One region of the Xenorhabdus bovienii SS-2004 genome, then DNA from elsewhere that is predicted to be linked to it. Evidence: predicted binding sites of a transcription regulator. Region 1 holds the regulator's gene; the other holds the start of a gene.
The links. Region 1 encodes sigma-54, which starts transcription at its own class of promoters, with help from an activator protein. Its sites were predicted from a motif close to GTTGGCACANNTTTCGCTNT; they were not measured.
Positions count from the first base shown of each region.

Region 2: glnA (glutamate--ammonia ligase) is a predicted target of sigma-54. The motif match lies at 4,422-4,441, and genes of this name have one in related genera.

Region 1 covers NC_013892.1:3,697,823-3,706,238, reverse strand. Annotated here, with positions in the region: gene kdsC (3-deoxy-manno-octulosonate-8-phosphatase KdsC) at 1-292, shown strand, start outside; gene lptC (LPS export ABC transporter periplasmic protein LptC) at 312-899, shown strand; gene lptA (lipopolysaccharide ABC transporter substrate-binding protein LptA) at 880-1,413, shown strand; gene lptB (LPS export ABC transporter ATP-binding protein) at 1,420-2,145, shown strand; gene rpoN (RNA polymerase factor sigma-54) at 2,211-3,650, shown strand; gene hpf (ribosome hibernation promoting factor) at 3,674-3,961, shown strand; gene ptsN (PTS IIA-like nitrogen regulatory protein PtsN) at 4,108-4,575, shown strand; gene rapZ (RNase adapter RapZ) at 4,656-5,507, shown strand; gene npr (PTS phosphocarrier protein NPr) at 5,525-5,797, shown strand; gene alr (alanine racemase) at 6,237-7,469, shown strand; gene rnk (nucleoside diphosphate kinase regulator) at 7,675-8,085, shown strand; gene pmbA (metalloprotease PmbA) at 8,137-8,416, opposite strand, start outside.
Region 2 covers NC_013892.1:202,597-211,012, forward strand. Annotated here, with positions in the region: gene hemN (oxygen-independent coproporphyrinogen III oxidase) at 1-165, shown strand, start outside; gene glnG (nitrogen regulation protein NR(I)) at 182-1,612, opposite strand; gene glnL (nitrogen regulation protein NR(II)) at 1,637-2,686, opposite strand; gene glnA (glutamate--ammonia ligase) at 2,873-4,282, opposite strand; gene XBJ1_RS00920 (autotransporter outer membrane beta-barrel domain-containing protein) at 4,794-7,748, opposite strand; gene XBJ1_RS00925 (hypothetical protein) at 8,405-8,416, opposite strand, start outside.

The DNA.
Region 1 (8,416 bases):
TACACATCTTTACCAAGGACAGAGCGATAAGGTTTTGGCGTATCAGGAACTGTTAGATAAACTAACGTTACAGCCAGAACAGGTCGCTTATATTGGTGATGATCTTATCGACTGGCCTGTAATGGCACAAGTTGGGTTATCTGTTGCGGTTTCTGATGCCCATCCACTGCTGCTGCCAAGAGCAGATTATGTGACTCAGATTGCAGGTGGCCGTGGTGCAGTCAGGGAGCTTTGTGATTTGGTACTTTTCGCTCAGAATAAGCTGGAAGGTGCCAAAGGGTTATCAATATAAGACTAAAATTGAAAAGAGAATGAGCAGAATTCAATCCTGGCTGATCGGAACACTGGCATTGATCGCGCTTGCGCTGATTGGCTGGAATTTATCCAATTTAAACGAAAACGCCTCATCACCAATTGTGGATGATGGGTATCCCACTTATCAAACACAGGAAGCCACTTCTTTTGTCTATGATCCCGAGGGCAAGCTGGCTTACAAACTGGTGGCAGATGATGTACAGAACTATACGGAAAGCAAACTGACTTGGTTTACTAAACCCATATTGACAACCTTTGCCTCCAATAGCACTTCCGAAACACCGACATGGACAGTACGCGCAAATAAAGCAAAGCTGACCAACGATAAAATGCTCTATCTGTACGGCGATGTCCAGCTGGATAGCCTGACCGATGCCTCACAACTGCAACGGATCACAACAGAAAATGCGACCGTCAATCTGGTGTCTCAAGATATCTTATCCGACGACCAAGTCACTCTGATTGGTGTCGGCCTGAAATCTGTTGGCATGAAAATGCGTGGCAATCTGCGAAACAAAACTGCTGAATTGATTGAAAAGGTGACGACTCACTATGAGATCCCAAATGAACAACCTAATCCGTAATACCGTTATTGCCAGTACCCTGTTTGCAGTCAGCCTGCCCGTACTGGCATTGAAAGAAGATACGAAACAGCCCATTACCCTTAATTCTGACAGGCAATCTTTGGATTTAACGGGGAACGTAGCCACATTTACGGATAATGTCAGCGTAAAACAAGGCTCAATCGACATTCATGCGGATAAAGTCGTCGTCACTCGCCCAGAAGGGGATGCGAAAAAAACGGTTATTGAAGCCTACGGTAATCCGGCGACTTTCTATCAGTTACAAGATGACGGCAAACCCATCAAAGGGCATGCCTCAAAAATGCGCTATGAGATGGATAAAGAGCTGATGACGCTGACAGGTAATGCCTATCTTGAACAACTCGACAGTAACATCAAAGGCGATAAAATCACCTATCTGGTGCCAACACAGCAAATGGAAGCCTTTAGTGATAAAGGTAAACGTGTTACTACCGTCCTGTTGCCTTCCCAGCTACAGGAAAAAGGCATCAGTGTTAACAACAAGAGTAAATAACGACGTATGGCAATTTTAAACGCAGAAAATCTGGCAAAGGCTTATAAGGGTCGCAGGGTCGTTGAGGACGTCAGTCTGACCGTCAAATCAGGCGAAATCGTGGGTTTGCTTGGCCCCAATGGGGCAGGTAAAACCACGACCTTCTACATGGTGGTCGGCATTGTGCCACGTGATACTGGCACCATTACTATTGATGATGAAGACATCAGCCTGCTGCCTCTGCATGAACGCGCCCGCCGGGGAATAGGCTATTTGCCACAAGAACCTTCCATTTTCCGTCGTCTGAGCGTATTTGACAATTTGATGGCAGTCTTGGAGATCCGCAAGGATATCACGCAAGAGCAACGAAAAGAGCGGGCAGAAGAATTAATGGAAGAGTTTCATATTTCCCATCTGCGTGACAATCTGGGACAGTCACTTTCCGGTGGTGAACGCCGTCGTGTGGAAATTGCCCGTGCTCTGGCCGCCAACCCGAAATTCATTCTGCTGGATGAACCTTTTGCTGGCGTCGATCCCATCTCCGTACTCGATATCAAAAAGATCATTCAACATCTGCGGGACTATGGGCTGGGAGTTCTGATTACAGACCACAATGTCCGTGAAACACTGGATGTCTGCGAACGCGCCTATATCGTCAGCCAAGGCCAGTTGATTGCCCACGGCTCACCGGAAGATATTCTCAACAATGAGCAGGTCAAACGCGTTTATCTGGGTGAGGGTTTCCGTCTTTAATCCTGATTCTGTCAGGCGTCATTCAGGAGAAATTCCAGAGAAATTCAGGAGAAAGTGGTAATGCTATGAAGCAAAGTTTGCAACTCAGGCTCAGTCAGCAACTGGCGATGACGCCACAACTCCAGCAAGCTATCCGTTTGTTGCAACTTTCTACGCTTGAACTTCAACAAGAGATCCAGCAGGCTTTGGAAGCTAACCCACTGCTTGAACAGGATGATCCTCATGAGGAAATCGACAGTCAGGAATCTCCTGATGCGGTAACTGAGGTGATGGATACCCGCGAAGCGCTTGAACAGAAGAATATACCGGAAGAACTGCCATTGGATGCCAGTTGGGATGAAATTTACACGGCTGGCACTCCTTCGGGGACAAACAGCGATTACAGTGCTGAGGATTTTCCCGTTTATCAGGGTGAAACCACTCAGACACTGCAAGACTATCTGATGTGGCAGGCAGGGTTGACACCGTTTACTGAAACGGATTCTGCCATCGCCACCTCCATCATTGATGCGATTGATGATTCAGGCTATCTGACAGTTTCAATCGAAGAGATCCTTGCCAGCATTGGCGATAATGAGCTGACGCTAGAAGAAGTGGAAATCGTACTCAAACGCATACAGCATTTCGATCCGATTGGTATCGCCGCCCGCGATTTGCGTGAATGCCTGCTTATTCAACTTTCGATGCTGCCGACAAAAACACCTTATCTGAACGAAGCCAAACTGGTTGTCAGCAAATACCTTGAGCTATTGGGCAATCGAGACTTTCGTAATGTGTTACGTCAGAGCAAATTAAAGGAAAATGCCCTGAAAGAAGCCATCGATATTATTCAATCATTGGAACCCAAACCCGGATTAGTGGTCAATGCAGGTGAATCCGAGTATGTTATTCCTGATGTGCTTGCTCATAAAGAGAATGAAAGCTGGCAAGTCAAACTGAATACCGATAGCATCCCCCGTCTGCGCATCAATCAACACTACGCAGCATTGGGGCAACAGGCCCATAGTGAAAGCGACAGTCTGTTCATTCGCAATAATCTGCAAGAGGCCAAATGGCTGATAAAAAGCCTCGAAAGCCGTAATGACACGTTATTGAAAGTTGCCAGTTGCATTGTTGAACGGCAACAAGATTTTTTTGAATATGGTGCAGAGCACATGAAACCGCTAGTACTGGCAGATATCGCCTATCAGGTTGAAATGCACGAATCCACCATTTCCCGTGTGACAACACAGAAATATCTGTATAGCCCACGGGGCATTTTTGAATTGAAATATTTTTTCTCCAGCCATGTCAATACCGATAGCGGAGGTGAAGCCTCTTCTACTGCGATACGGGCACTGGTGAAAAAATTGGTCGCGGCAGAAAACCCGGCCAAGCCACTGAGTGACAGCAAATTGACCAGCATTCTGGCCGAACAGGGCATTCAAGTCGCGCGTCGAACTGTCGCAAAATATAGAGAGTCGTTATCCATCCCGCCTTCAAACCAACGCAAAAAACTGGTTTGAACCACACAGAGAAGGAAAACACTATGCAACTCAATGTCACAGGCCACAATATTGAAATCACTGATGCATTACGCAACATTGTGAATACAAAATACGGCAAACTGGATCAATATTTCGATAAAATTAACCTCATTCAGGTCATACTCCGAGTGGAGAAAGTGCAGAAAATCGCTGAAGCCACGGTGTATGTCAATGGAGGTGAGTTGCATGCAAGCTCAGAGCATGAAGACATGTATGCGGCGATTGATGCACTGGCAGATAAGCTGGCACGTCAATTGACCAAACACAAAAGTAAGTTGAGACAACATTAACAGCTTTCTGGCAACGGGGCTGTCATAAACTCATCACTGTTCTACTTACATACCCAATAGATTCAGGTGAAAGGTATAAACAGTGCATCAATACCGGATGCCTCCAGTCAGGCATCCGGTATTACAGGCCCTAAGTGATTAAAGAAATGAACAACGAAACAGATTTACCACTAAGTTCGGTACTTTCGCCCGAATGTACACGCAACAACGTACCTTGTTCGAGTAAAAAGCGCGCCTTAGAGATTATCAGTGAACTGGCATCAAAACAGCTTGGATTACCGGAAAATGCCGTATTCGAGGCTATTCTTTCCCGCGAAAAAGTGGGCACCACAGGTATCGGCAACGGGATTGCCATTCCTCACGGCAAACTGGATAAAGAGTGTTCACATAATGCCGTTGGCGTGTTTCTGAATCTGGAACAGCCTATTGCCTTCGATGCCATCGATAATCAACCTGTTGACTTGCTGTTTGCTTTATTGGTGCCGTCTGACCAGTGTCAGACCCATTTACATTCACTATCATTGATTGCAAAGCGTCTTGCAGATAAGAATCTCTGCCGCCGTCTGCGTTCAGCACAAAGTGACGAAGAGCTATATAAAATCATAACTGAATAAATAGCGATTAGAATTATTGGAAAGCAACAAAACAGCAGCGGTTTATTAGAACCGCTGAGATATTAAAGGGGAGTCATCTTATGGTGCTGATGATAGTCAGCGGTCGTTCCGGCTCCGGTAAATCCGTTGCCCTGCGTGCGCTGGAAGATATGGGATTCTATTGTGTCGATAACCTGCCGGTGGTCTTACTGCCGGAACTGGCAGGCACATTAGCTGAACGCGGTATTTCAGCGGCGGTCAGCATAGACGTGAGAAATATGCCGGAGTCGCCAGAAATTTTCGAAGAAGCTCTGACGAAACTGCCGGACACGTTCTCGCCACAATTACTGTTTCTTGATGCGGATCGCAACACCCTGATCCGCCGCTACAGTGACACACGTCGCCTGCATCCACTATCAAGCAAAAATCTGTCGCTGGAAAGCGCTATTGATCAAGAAAGTGACCTGCTGGAACCCCTGCGTTCACGGGCAGATTTGATCATCGACACCTCTGAAATGTCCGTGCATGAATTGGCAGAAATGCTCAGAACGCGTCTACTGGGCAAACGCGAACGCGAACTGACGATGGTGTTTGAGTCTTTCGGCTTTAAGCATGGTATTCCGATTGATGCCGATTATGTTTTCGATGTGCGTTTCCTGCCAAACCCACACTGGGATCCTAAACTGCGGCCAATGACCGGTTTAGATCGCCCTGTGGCTGCCTTTTTGGATCGCCACACAGAAGTACACAATTTTATTTACCAGACCCGCAGCTATCTTGAACTCTGGCTGCCGATGCTCGAAACCAATAACCGCAGCTATCTCACCGTGGCAATTGGTTGTACGGGGGGTAAACACCGTTCCGTCTACGTCGCTGAACAATTAGCGGACTACTTCCGTTCCCGTGGCAAAAACGTGCAATCACGTCACCGCACACTGGAAAAACGTAAATAATACAATAATGGCAGAGCATGACAGTCAAAAAGCAGCTTGAAATTAAAAATCGGCTTGGTATGCATGCCCGACCTGCAATGAAATTGCATGACCTTGTGCAGCAGTTTCAATCGCAGGTCATTCTGCGCAACAGCAGCAATATTCAAGCCGAAGCCCACAGTGTGATTGCCATGCTTATGCTGGATTCCGAACAAGGCAGTTACATTGAAGTTGAGGCGACCGGGTCGGATGAGCAGCAGGCACTGGCCGCCATTATTGAGTTATTTAATGCCGGATTTGATGAAGAATAAACATTTCCCTACTCTTTCCTGCCTTTTCCTTCCTTTTAAACACTGAATCATCTCACTATAAGATGCCGTTTCTTAAGCTAAATATCGTTTTTTCTCAGTTCCTGCCATTTACGACTATATATCGTTCAAATAATACCACTGTCTAATAAATAATTATCAGTATTCAACAATGGATATCAAGGGTGAAAATTAACCCATAATCACGCCATATTCCTCTCATTATTCCTTCTGTCTGTCATCATCCATAGAAGATCATTAATATTTTAAAGTATAAATTTAGCTTATAGTATTGCCTATTTACAAATAGTATTCCTATTACAATCAAAGTTCCCCAAATAAAATTTAACTATATGAAATTAATTAATAAAAAATTTATCATTACGGGGTATTTACACACGGATCATTTTTTCAGTTCAAATATTAAACCGGAGATTACTTCATGCGTTTTAATAAAACTACACTGGCATTTCTTCTTGGCGTGACCCTGTGCCAAGGCACTGCTCAAGCCGCCCCTACGCTTTCTTTAGACAATACTCAGGCAGAACACGTTGCGGCTACCAACAACGCTTGGGTTGAAATCAACACGACGACTTTCGAAAATAATATCCACACACTGCAAAGTAAACTGACGAAAGACACCAAAGTGTGTGTAGTTCTGAAAGGTGATGCCTACGGTCATGGTATCGATTTACTGATGCCATCTGTCATCAAGACAGGCATGCCTTGTGTAGGAATTACCAGCAATGAAGAAGCTCGCATCGTGCGTGAAAGCGGCTTCAAAGGGCAATTGATGCGCATCCGTGCAGCGGCTGTGACTGAAATTGAGAGTACGCTGGGCTATGACATGGAAGAAATGGTCGGCGATCTAGAACATGCTAAAACTATTGATGCTCTTGCCAAAAAACACGGCAAAGCAATCCGTGTCCATTTAGTTCTGAACACGGGTCGCATGAGCCGTAACGGGCTGGAAATGAAAACTGAGCAGGGTAAACAAGAAGCGCTGAAAATTGCTCAATTGCCTAACCTGAAGCTGGTCGGCATGATGAGCCATTATGCCCTCAAAGATCTGGATGCGATCCGCGAAGGCGTGAACGATTTCAAAGAACAAACGGCTTGGTTGATCAAAACCGCCAATCTGAAAAGAAACGAGATCATTCTGCACGCTTCGAGCTCTTATGCGTCAATTCGCGTACCTGAAGCACAATTCGACATGGTGCGTGTCGGCAGTGCACTGTACGGCATCCTGAACCCTGAATATCCAGAATTCAAGCCGCTGATTCAGGTAAAAACCCGCGTTGCTTCTGTTAAACCCTATCCTAAAGGTAATGGTGTCAGCTACGACAACACCTACATCCTGAAACGTGATTCCAAACTGGCTAACCTGCCGATAGGTTTCTCTGACGGTTTCAGTTCCAGTCTGTCCAACAAAGCGTTTGTTCTGATCAACGGTCACCGCGCACCTGTTGTCGGCCTCGTTTCCATGAATACCGTCATGGTCGATGTAACTGATTTGCCTGATGTGAAGAGCGGTGATGAAGTGGTCATTTTCGGTAAACAAGGCAAAGAAGAAATTACCCAATCTGACATTCAAAAATGGGGCGGAATGCATATTGTTGAATTCTCTTCCATCTGGGGAGAAACCAACCCAAGGATCACCATTACAGGCGCATAATCCACGGCTCAAAATGATATCGGGCTGTTCTTCCATTTTGTGTGGATTAGCCCTGTTCCATTAACAGCACAAAACAGTTCGTGATCATGATCTCTTTATTTTCACGTCAGAACAGCCTAATATCAATTTTATTACTTTGAAAATAACACCCCCCTCCTTGTGATGCGGGGTGTTATTTTGTATTGAGCCTAATTTGGAGCGTGGTATGAAAAAACCAAAAATTATTATTAACGAACTCGATGCGGAACGTTTAGATTTGCTGTTGGAACAACCCGCCTTTGCCAATACCCACATTGCAGAGGCGCTGAATTCGGAGTTGGATCGAGCTGAAATTGTGCCTCCGGTCGAAATTCCGCCGGATGTTGTCACAATGAACAGTGAAATTCGTTTTATTGATTTGGGCAGCAATGAAGAGCGTGTACGCACTCTTGTGTATCCAGCGTCTCTACAGGATAGTACCAAGCACCTGTCTGTCATGGCACCTTTAGGGGCTGCTCTTTTGGGCCTGCGGGTGAATGATGAGATAACCTGGCAACTACCAAACAGTGAAAAAACCCGGATCAAAGTATTAGAAATTATTTATCAGCCCGAAGCCGCAGGTGAATATCATCGCTAGCTCACAGCCAGTCCAGTAAAATCCAAACTGGCTGTTGTTGATTGAGTATCCCTATTGACCGGCGATACTCATTTCCGGCAGCAATACCGAACCACACTGAATATTACTGCGTGTTTCGATATCATCACCGACGGTCACCATATTCGCCCACATATCTTTCAAATTGCCTGCAATGGTGATTTCACTGACTGGATACTGGATCTCGCCATTTTCAACCCAGAAACCGGATGCACCACGAGAATAATCGCCGGTAACCGCACTGACACCTTGCCCCATCAGTTCAGTAACAATCAGCCCCGTTCCCATTTCACGCAACAAAGCTGCAAAATCC
Region 2 (8,416 bases), 730 kb from region 1:
CTGCAACTGTTGGCTCCGCTAGTGGAAGATGGGCTGGTAGATATCACGGAGAAGCAGATCCAGGTATTGCCAAAGGGACGGTTGCTGATCCGCAATGTCTGTATGTGTTTTGATAGCTACCTGCGTAATCAGATGCGTCAGCGGCAGTTTTCACGGGTGATATGAGCCAGTAAATTGATAATTACGCGATCCCTAACTCCTTCAATTTCCGGGTAATCGTATTCCTTCCCCATCCCAGCAAACGTGCGGCTTCTTGTTTATGACCGTTCGTATATTCCAACGCACAATTGAGTAAGGTACGCTCCAGCAACGGCAAAGCATCGGAAAGGAGATCAGTGCGTCCTTCTTTTAAGGCGTTCTGTGCCCACTCAGCCAATTGTCGCGGCCAGTGTTCAGGCAGTGCAGAACAGGAGGAGGGAAGATTGCCGATTTGTTCCGTTGGAGGGTTCTCAATCAGATCGGCAGGCAAATCCTGTACCAGCACTTCTTTGCTGGCTGCCATCACTGTCAGCCAGCGGCAGACATTCTCCAATTGGCGGACATTCCCCGACCATGACAGGCGCATCAGAGCGATTTCGGTATCGGGATGCAGCACTTTGGCCTCAACGCCCAATTCTTTGGCAGTCTGTTGCAGAAAATGGTGTGCCAGACGGGAAATATCTTCCACGCGATCCCGCAAAGGGGGTAATTGAACACGGATCACATTCAGCCGATGGTAGAGATCTTCGCGGAACTTACCTTCCGTCACACGCTGTTCAAGGTTCTGGTGGGTGGCGGCAATAATGCGCACATCCACTTTCACCGGCGCATAGCCACCCACCCGATAAAACTGCCCTTCTGCCAGCACTCGCAGTAAGCGAGTCTGGATATCCAGCGGCATATCGCCAATTTCATCCAGGAATAGCGAGCCACCATTAGCTTGCTCGAAACGCCCGTGTCGGACTTGATTGGCACCCGTAAAAGCGCCTTTTTCATGACCAAACAGTTCTGATTCAATCAAGTCTTTCGGGATCGCCGCCATATTTAAGGCAATAAAAGGGGATGAAGCTCGTGGGCTGTGGCGGTGCAGCGCGTGGGCGACCAACTCTTTGCCCGTTCCCGATTCACCATTGATTAAGACACTGATGGAGGAACGAGAAAGCCGGCCGATAATCCGGTATACCTCCTGCATGGAGGGGGCTTCCCCAATTATCTCAGAAACAGAGGCTGCCACTTGCGGATTGCGCGATGATTGATGTTGTTCGCGGTAATGACTCAATGCCCGCTCAACCAATGTGACAGTTTCATCAATATCGAAGGGTTTTGGCAGATAATCGAATGCACCTTGCTGATAGGCACTAACGGCAGCATCCAGATCGGAATGAGCCGTCATGATAATGACGGGAAGCTGTGGATGGCTCTGTTTTATCTGGTTAAGCAGATTCAGGCCATCTAAACCCGGCATACGGATATCCGACAGCAGAACTTCCGGGCAGTTCTGTGAGAGTGCTGTCAGCACGGAATCGGCATTTTCAAAACTGACGCACTCCAGACCTGCGCCACTCAGCGCCCGTTCAAGTACCCAGCGGATAGAACTGTCATCATCAACGATCCAGACTTTTCCTCGTTGCATTATTATCCCCTATTTCTTGCTCGGTTATTTCTTGATAGGCAGGTAAATGGAAAATTCCGTGTGACCCGGCCAACTGGTGAATTCGATTTTGCCAGCGTGTTGATCGATAAGGTTACGGGCGATGGATAACCCAAGTCCAGTTCCTCCTTCATGCCCACTGACCATGGGATAAAATAGCGTATCCTGAATGTTGGGAGGAATGCCCGGGCCGTTGTCTTCAATATCAATTCTGGCTACCAGACGATAGCGTTCACCATGTAAGGTAATTTGGAACGCGGTTCGGGTTCGCAGGATGATCGTTCCACCTTTTTCCCCCAGAGCCTGTAGTGCATTGCGGGTCATATTCAGTAAAACCTGCTCAATTTGATCTGGATAATGCGCCAGCTCTGGCAGGCTGGGATCATAATCTTTGATCAAAGTGACATTGGCGGGCATTTCCAATGATACCAACTGATAAACCCGTTCAACAACATAGTGGATGCTCTGGCTGATTCGGGTTCCCGGATGCTGTGGACCCAACAATCGATCAACGAGGGCGCGCAGCCTGTCAGCCTGCTCAATAATCACTTGGGTATATTCCCGCAGGGAGGGATCGGGCAACGCTTTTGCAAGCAGTTGCGCCGCTCCCCGCAGTCCTCCAAGGGGATTTTTTATTTCATGTGCCAGCCCCCGAACCAATTCCCGCGCAGCCGCCTGCTGTGCCTGTTGTATCTGCTCTTGGCTTAAACGACGCTGGCTATCCATAGGAGCGAGTTCCAGCAGAATAAACTGTTCGGAAATGGGTTGGGCACTGAGCGACATTACATGAGAGTGATTGTTGATCACCAATATCACTTCGTTATCGGTAAAACCATGACCCCTAATCAAACTGGAACGCATCAATTCTGTGTCCAGTGAGAGATAGCTGAATAGCACCGGAAGGGGAGTACCGAATAATTTACGCGTACTTTGTGCCAGTAGTTGCATGGCTGAATGGTTGGCATAGCGGATAATCAAATCGTTATCCAGTACCAAGACACTGTTAATCAGTGAGTCGAGTATGTGTTCTGCTTTGGGAAAATCAACCATCATCATCCAACCTTTGCACTTTTTTGGTGCATTGTACCTTAGTTAAGCATAAACCGGGCAGTCTCTCCGTGCAGTCTGTGATTTGTTTATCAAGTGTCATCTGCCGTCGCAAATGTGCAGGAAAAGGACCCATCCGAAGATGGGTCAAAAGTTTCACGGCAACAAAAAGGGCAATTGTGATGCTATCAAGTATTACACGCTGTAATACAGTTCAAATTCCAGCGGATGTGGCGTCATGCGTACTCGTTCGATTTCACCATGCAGTAATTTGATATAAGCATCAATGGCATCATCAGTGAAAACACCACCACGAGTCAGGAATTCCCGGTCTGCATCCAGAGCGGCTAACGCGTCATCCAGAGAAGAGGCGACGGTTGGGATCTCTTGAGCTTCTTCTGCCGGCAGGTCATATAGATTTTTGTCCATCGCATCGCCAGGATGGATTTTGTTGATGATGCCATCAAGACCTGCCATCAGCAGGGCAGAAAAGGACAGATAAGGGTTTGCGGCCGGATCAGGGAAACGCACTTCAATACGGCGGGCTTTGGCGCTTGCCACAACCGGAATGCGGATGGAGGCAGAGCGGTTACGGGCTGAGTAAGCCAGCATCACTGGCGCTTCAAAACCCGGAACCAGACGTTTGTACGAGTTAGTGGTTGGGTTGGTAAAGGCATTCAATGCACGGGCATGTTTGATTACGCCGCCGATATAGTAAAGCGCCAGTTCGGACAGGCCACCATATTTATCACCGGCGAATAGATTAGTACCATTTTTGGACAGCGACATGTGGCAGTGCATACCAGAGCCGTTATCGCCTACCAGCGGTTTCGGCATAAACGTTGCGGTCTTACCGAATGAATGGGCCACATTGTGCACTACATATTTGTAAATCTGGGTTTCATCCGCTTTTTTGGTCATAGTATTAAAGCGGGTCGCGATTTCATTCTGGCCTGCGGTCGCTACTTCATGGTGATGAGCTTCAACCACCAGCCCCATTTTTTCCATTGTCAGACACATGGCTGAACGCAGATCCTGAGAGGAATCCACGGGAGGAACCGGAAAATAACCGCCTTTGATGCCCGGACGATGACCTTTGTTACCGCCTTCATAGCGTGTCCCACTGTTCCATGCAGCTTCAATATCATCGATATGGTAATAACTGCCCGAAATGGAATTGCCGAAACGAATGTCGTCAAACAGGAAAAACTCAGGCTCTGGCCCAAACAGGACAGTATCGGCAATATCACTTGCACGCAGGAAATCTTCCGCGCGTTTGGCAATCGAACGCGGGTCACGGCTATAACCCTGCATGGTACCGGGTTCCAGAATATCACAGCGCAGGATCAGCGTGGCGTCATCAAAGAAGGGATCTCGCATTGCGGTCGTTGGATCTGGCATTAACACCATGTCAGATTCATTGATCCCTTTCCAGCCACCGATCGATGAACCGTCAAACATTTTGCCATCTTCGAAGAAATCTTCATCAATCTGGTGGGAAGGAATGGTGATGTGCTGTTCTTTACCTTTGGTATCAGTAAAACGTAAGTCAATAAACTTCACCTGATGTTCTTCAATCATGGACAAAACATGTTCAACGGACATACTGAGTTCTCTTGGTTGACGTCAGCCTGATAATTCGGCGCAAGGGACATGCGGCGTTATCTAATGGGCTGAAATGGGCTGATGATGTGTGTCTCTGTATAGGGTCAATGTTTATAAAATTGATGCTTATGAGAAGAGTATTGCGAGAAGTGTGCCAACTTTTTAAAAGTCTTTAAGATCAGCGGATGAGTGGGTTAGTGGGTAAAAACGGAAGAAATCACAGTCAAGTTTTAAGTAAAATTGCACTAATTTAGTGAAGTAGGTGAGCAAAAAAACAAATTTGCACCATTATAGTGAAAAATAAGGGAAGTGCAGACCATTTTGACTGATAGTTTATGCTTAGTGCTACAGACGAAAAGATTGCATAATCAATTTATTAGAAGCTGAATATACGGGCGCAGTCATGATCTCAACTAGAAACATTGCTCTTGCTCATATAAAAACTCTGAAAATGCTTACCGTGGGAGGCCATTCCCACGGTTTTCTGTTAATTCCGGTGGCATTTTCTTAATTACCACGTTGTCCTTAGTCCGACTTGGCCCTTCAGATCGTAGCTGTCTGCAAAATTATTCAGGCTGGTGCTGGCTGAAGCCTGAGCATAGACGAAAGATTTTCCATTATCCCAACTATAGGAACCACCCGCCCCTCCGTCTCCCCAAGTGCGATCATTGCCACTGATAAAGGCAACATCGGCGACTTTAGCCGAGTCATTTCTTCCCAAAACCTCTTGATTAATATTGAAAAAACCATATAAACGTGTGGCTTTTTGACGATAGTCTATCGTCGTGCCTACACGAAGTTTCAGACTTTGGCTTCGGTCAAAACGGATTTTGGCTCCAAACGGATCATGAAACCCATTCATATTTATGGAAGAATATACGAGTTGTGCTTGTGGGGTCATTGACCATTTCTGATTCAAGCCAATCTCTTGTCCTGCTTCCAGACCCAATGCATACCCCAGCGCGGATTTACTATTTCCCAAAGCTCGGCCGGCAGTCTTTGAATGCAGATCGTTGTCAAAGTAGGTCATCTGGGCTAAGCCATCCACATAAAACTTATTCTTGCCGTACCACGTACTGGTCGCACCAAACGTATAACCATTTGCACGAATGTTACCGTCACCATGCGGAGAGCCTACGTCTGCATCAATCTTCGAATATTGCAGGAAGCCACCGCCCGTGACTGAACCCTGGTTATTTTCATAAAAACGTTTGTCCATACCAATCTGAGCACGAACCATGTTATAGGTGGTTGCATTCGCATCGGATGTAGAGACACGTGGCGACAATTTACCGTAAGAAGCGGTTATTCGCCCCCATACCCCAGTGGGCATCTGGCTTGTACTATCGTCAGTGCTGTCTTCGGCAGCAGAGCTTCTGAATTCACCTGTGCCAAGCACCCGATCCTTACGTCCTCCGGTTCGGTCACGCAAGGACTCTGGCGCATTCATAATCTGCAACATCCGTCCATAACTCTCGTAAACGCTAACGCCTGCCTGATATGTGGGTTTTGAATTATCCGACGATGAGCGCAGATACAACGAATTGTCGGCGCTATTCTTATAAAGACGGTAGGCATGAGCACCCGTTACAAGAGTTGGATTACCCTTATGGCTATAGTCACCAGCCAAACTGAAATTTCCGCCCGCTGCACCTTTCATATCAACAACTTTGATACCTTCGTTCGTTTTGGCACCCTTTCCACCAACATTTTTGATCACGAGATGAGTTGTACCCGATGTTTTGCCATTCACCACAAGTCTGTCAGTCTTTGAGCTATCATCTCCCAATACAGTTGATAAACTCACCGTACCGTTATTACTTCTATAGTCACCCGTAATCGTCAGCATACTCCCTACAGCGTTGCTATCTCCGCCCATCACGACTCTACCACTGTTATTTAAAGCGGGAATTGTCGTATTAAATCCCCCCATATCAAGCGTACCACGTTGCCCGATTGTATAGGATGATAATGGGCTGAAAGACTTCTCTGCGCCTTGGAGAAGTGTTCCTTGTTGGACTGTTGTCGCGCCTGCATAGTTGTTTGCCCTCTGAAAAATGGTTGTGCCGCTACCCACTTGGTGAACAGAGCCTGCACCGCTTATATTATGACCATAAATCACTTTATCGCTGCGATTGAAATAAAACTCTCCATCATTAACTATATTGCCAGAAATTTTTCCCGTTGTATGTCCGTCGCCTAAACGTAACTTATTTCCCGATGATATCTTAACAGTTCCGACATTCATGTTGTGGGTGTATGTAAAATCTAGATTTTTCGCTTTATCAGTACGGTTCATATTCCCAATAGTAACAATCGAATCTTTCGTCCCAGAAACATCTCCTTTAAGGATTGCCTTCGGGCCAGACAGATAAAGTCTGGCGCTTCCAAGCTCGACATTGCCGTCAATCGTGCCCGCATTATCAATGCCGTTGGTGATAGTTCCCTTATTATGGATAGAGAATATAATCCCTTTTATCACGCCTGTATCCGTATTCGTGATTGTCTCAATAACACCTTTATCGTCGACATAAATACCTTTTGTATTTCCATATATGGTGGAAGCGTTGGTAATCTTTTTAATTCTGGACGGCTGGATTTTCTTACTATCACTAGCCGGGCCTTGCCCAGTAACTTCAATGGCATTCACACCGGCAATTATTCCTTTACTCCCAACCTGATTATTGAGGCCTTTGAGAGTCGACCCTTGGCTAACTATAATGCCTTTATTGGATACAGCCACTGTTCCATAATTATTGAAAATTCCGACATCAGCGCCGTATGCAGCAGTCAAAGCTCCGGGAGGCAAGAAGTTACTACTACTCGACTGAGACAATATTCCATAATTATTAAGATTTGTAAGTGTTCCCCCGTTCATAATGATCCCCTGAATCGATCCTCCCTTCTGATTCTGGATGGTATCTATTTTTCCGTAATGAGGATTTTTAATAACAAGCTCAGGTATGATAAATATTGAACCACCAGCACCAGCAGGGTCTATGATTGAACCATAATTCTCCAGTGTCTTCAGGGTACCAGCAACAGTTACACCTGATAGTGCAGGGCCGCCGCTTATGGTGCTTATGGTTCCACGATTAACCAGTTTTTCAACAAGACCACTGGGAGTTACTACGAGTCCATTAGTTCCTTTCAAAATTCCGTTATTTTCAATGTTATGAACCGTAATAAGCGGATCCTTAATATCCTCATTACCGACATTGACAGCAGAGGTTTTCCCAGAGTATTTATCATATTGGCTTGCCATGAACCCTTCTGTGGGAACAATAATTGATACACCTTTATCGATAGTAAGATTTTCATTATTTGAGAGATAACAGGGTGTCGTCCTATTTTGGGAAATTGTGGGTCCACATGTTGATGCAGCTATTGCATTACCGCTTATTCCAGAAAAAAATAAAGCTACTTTAAGAGCCATTGGCAATACAGCGTATCTGTATATTTTCATAAGAGAAGTTCCTAAAAAACCTATGTTTCGTTTAAGTCAGGGAATTACGCACCTGATGTGTACTACCACCCTCAGCCAATATAATTGTGCTTGAAACTCATTATTTGGGTAATGGGCGTATAACTCGTTCTATCTTATGTGGTACATGTATCAGTATTATAGCAATTGCTATATATGCAACATTTAGACAATTATTTTAAAGCGTTAATTTAATATTTTTTTATTTTTTAATGAGATATCATCATGGCTGTTACGATAGAAGTGACTTATTGATATTGCGACCAAGCTGAATCTGTACGCAAACACGGAACAGGTAAGGCCGGCTTCCCTCGCTACTTAAAATATAATATTTAATTTTATATTGAATGACAGACAAGCTGCATAGTGGCTTTTCTGATTATTGATAATGTGTACTTGTGCAGATTCACTCTGGTAGTTATCAAATTGTGTGTCAGATCAAGTTACTATTAACCTGAATCAGGCTCTCCTTTCTTCCTTAAAATACTAATTGAACAGTAAAAAGTGCACCAACATTAATAAATTATTTAATATCAATATATGTAAGTAATAAGGCGCAATCTGTCATATAACATCAACGTTGATTGCGCCTTCTGGTTTAGAGTGAACTAACTATTATTCTGGTATCAGATATCATATTAATCCATATA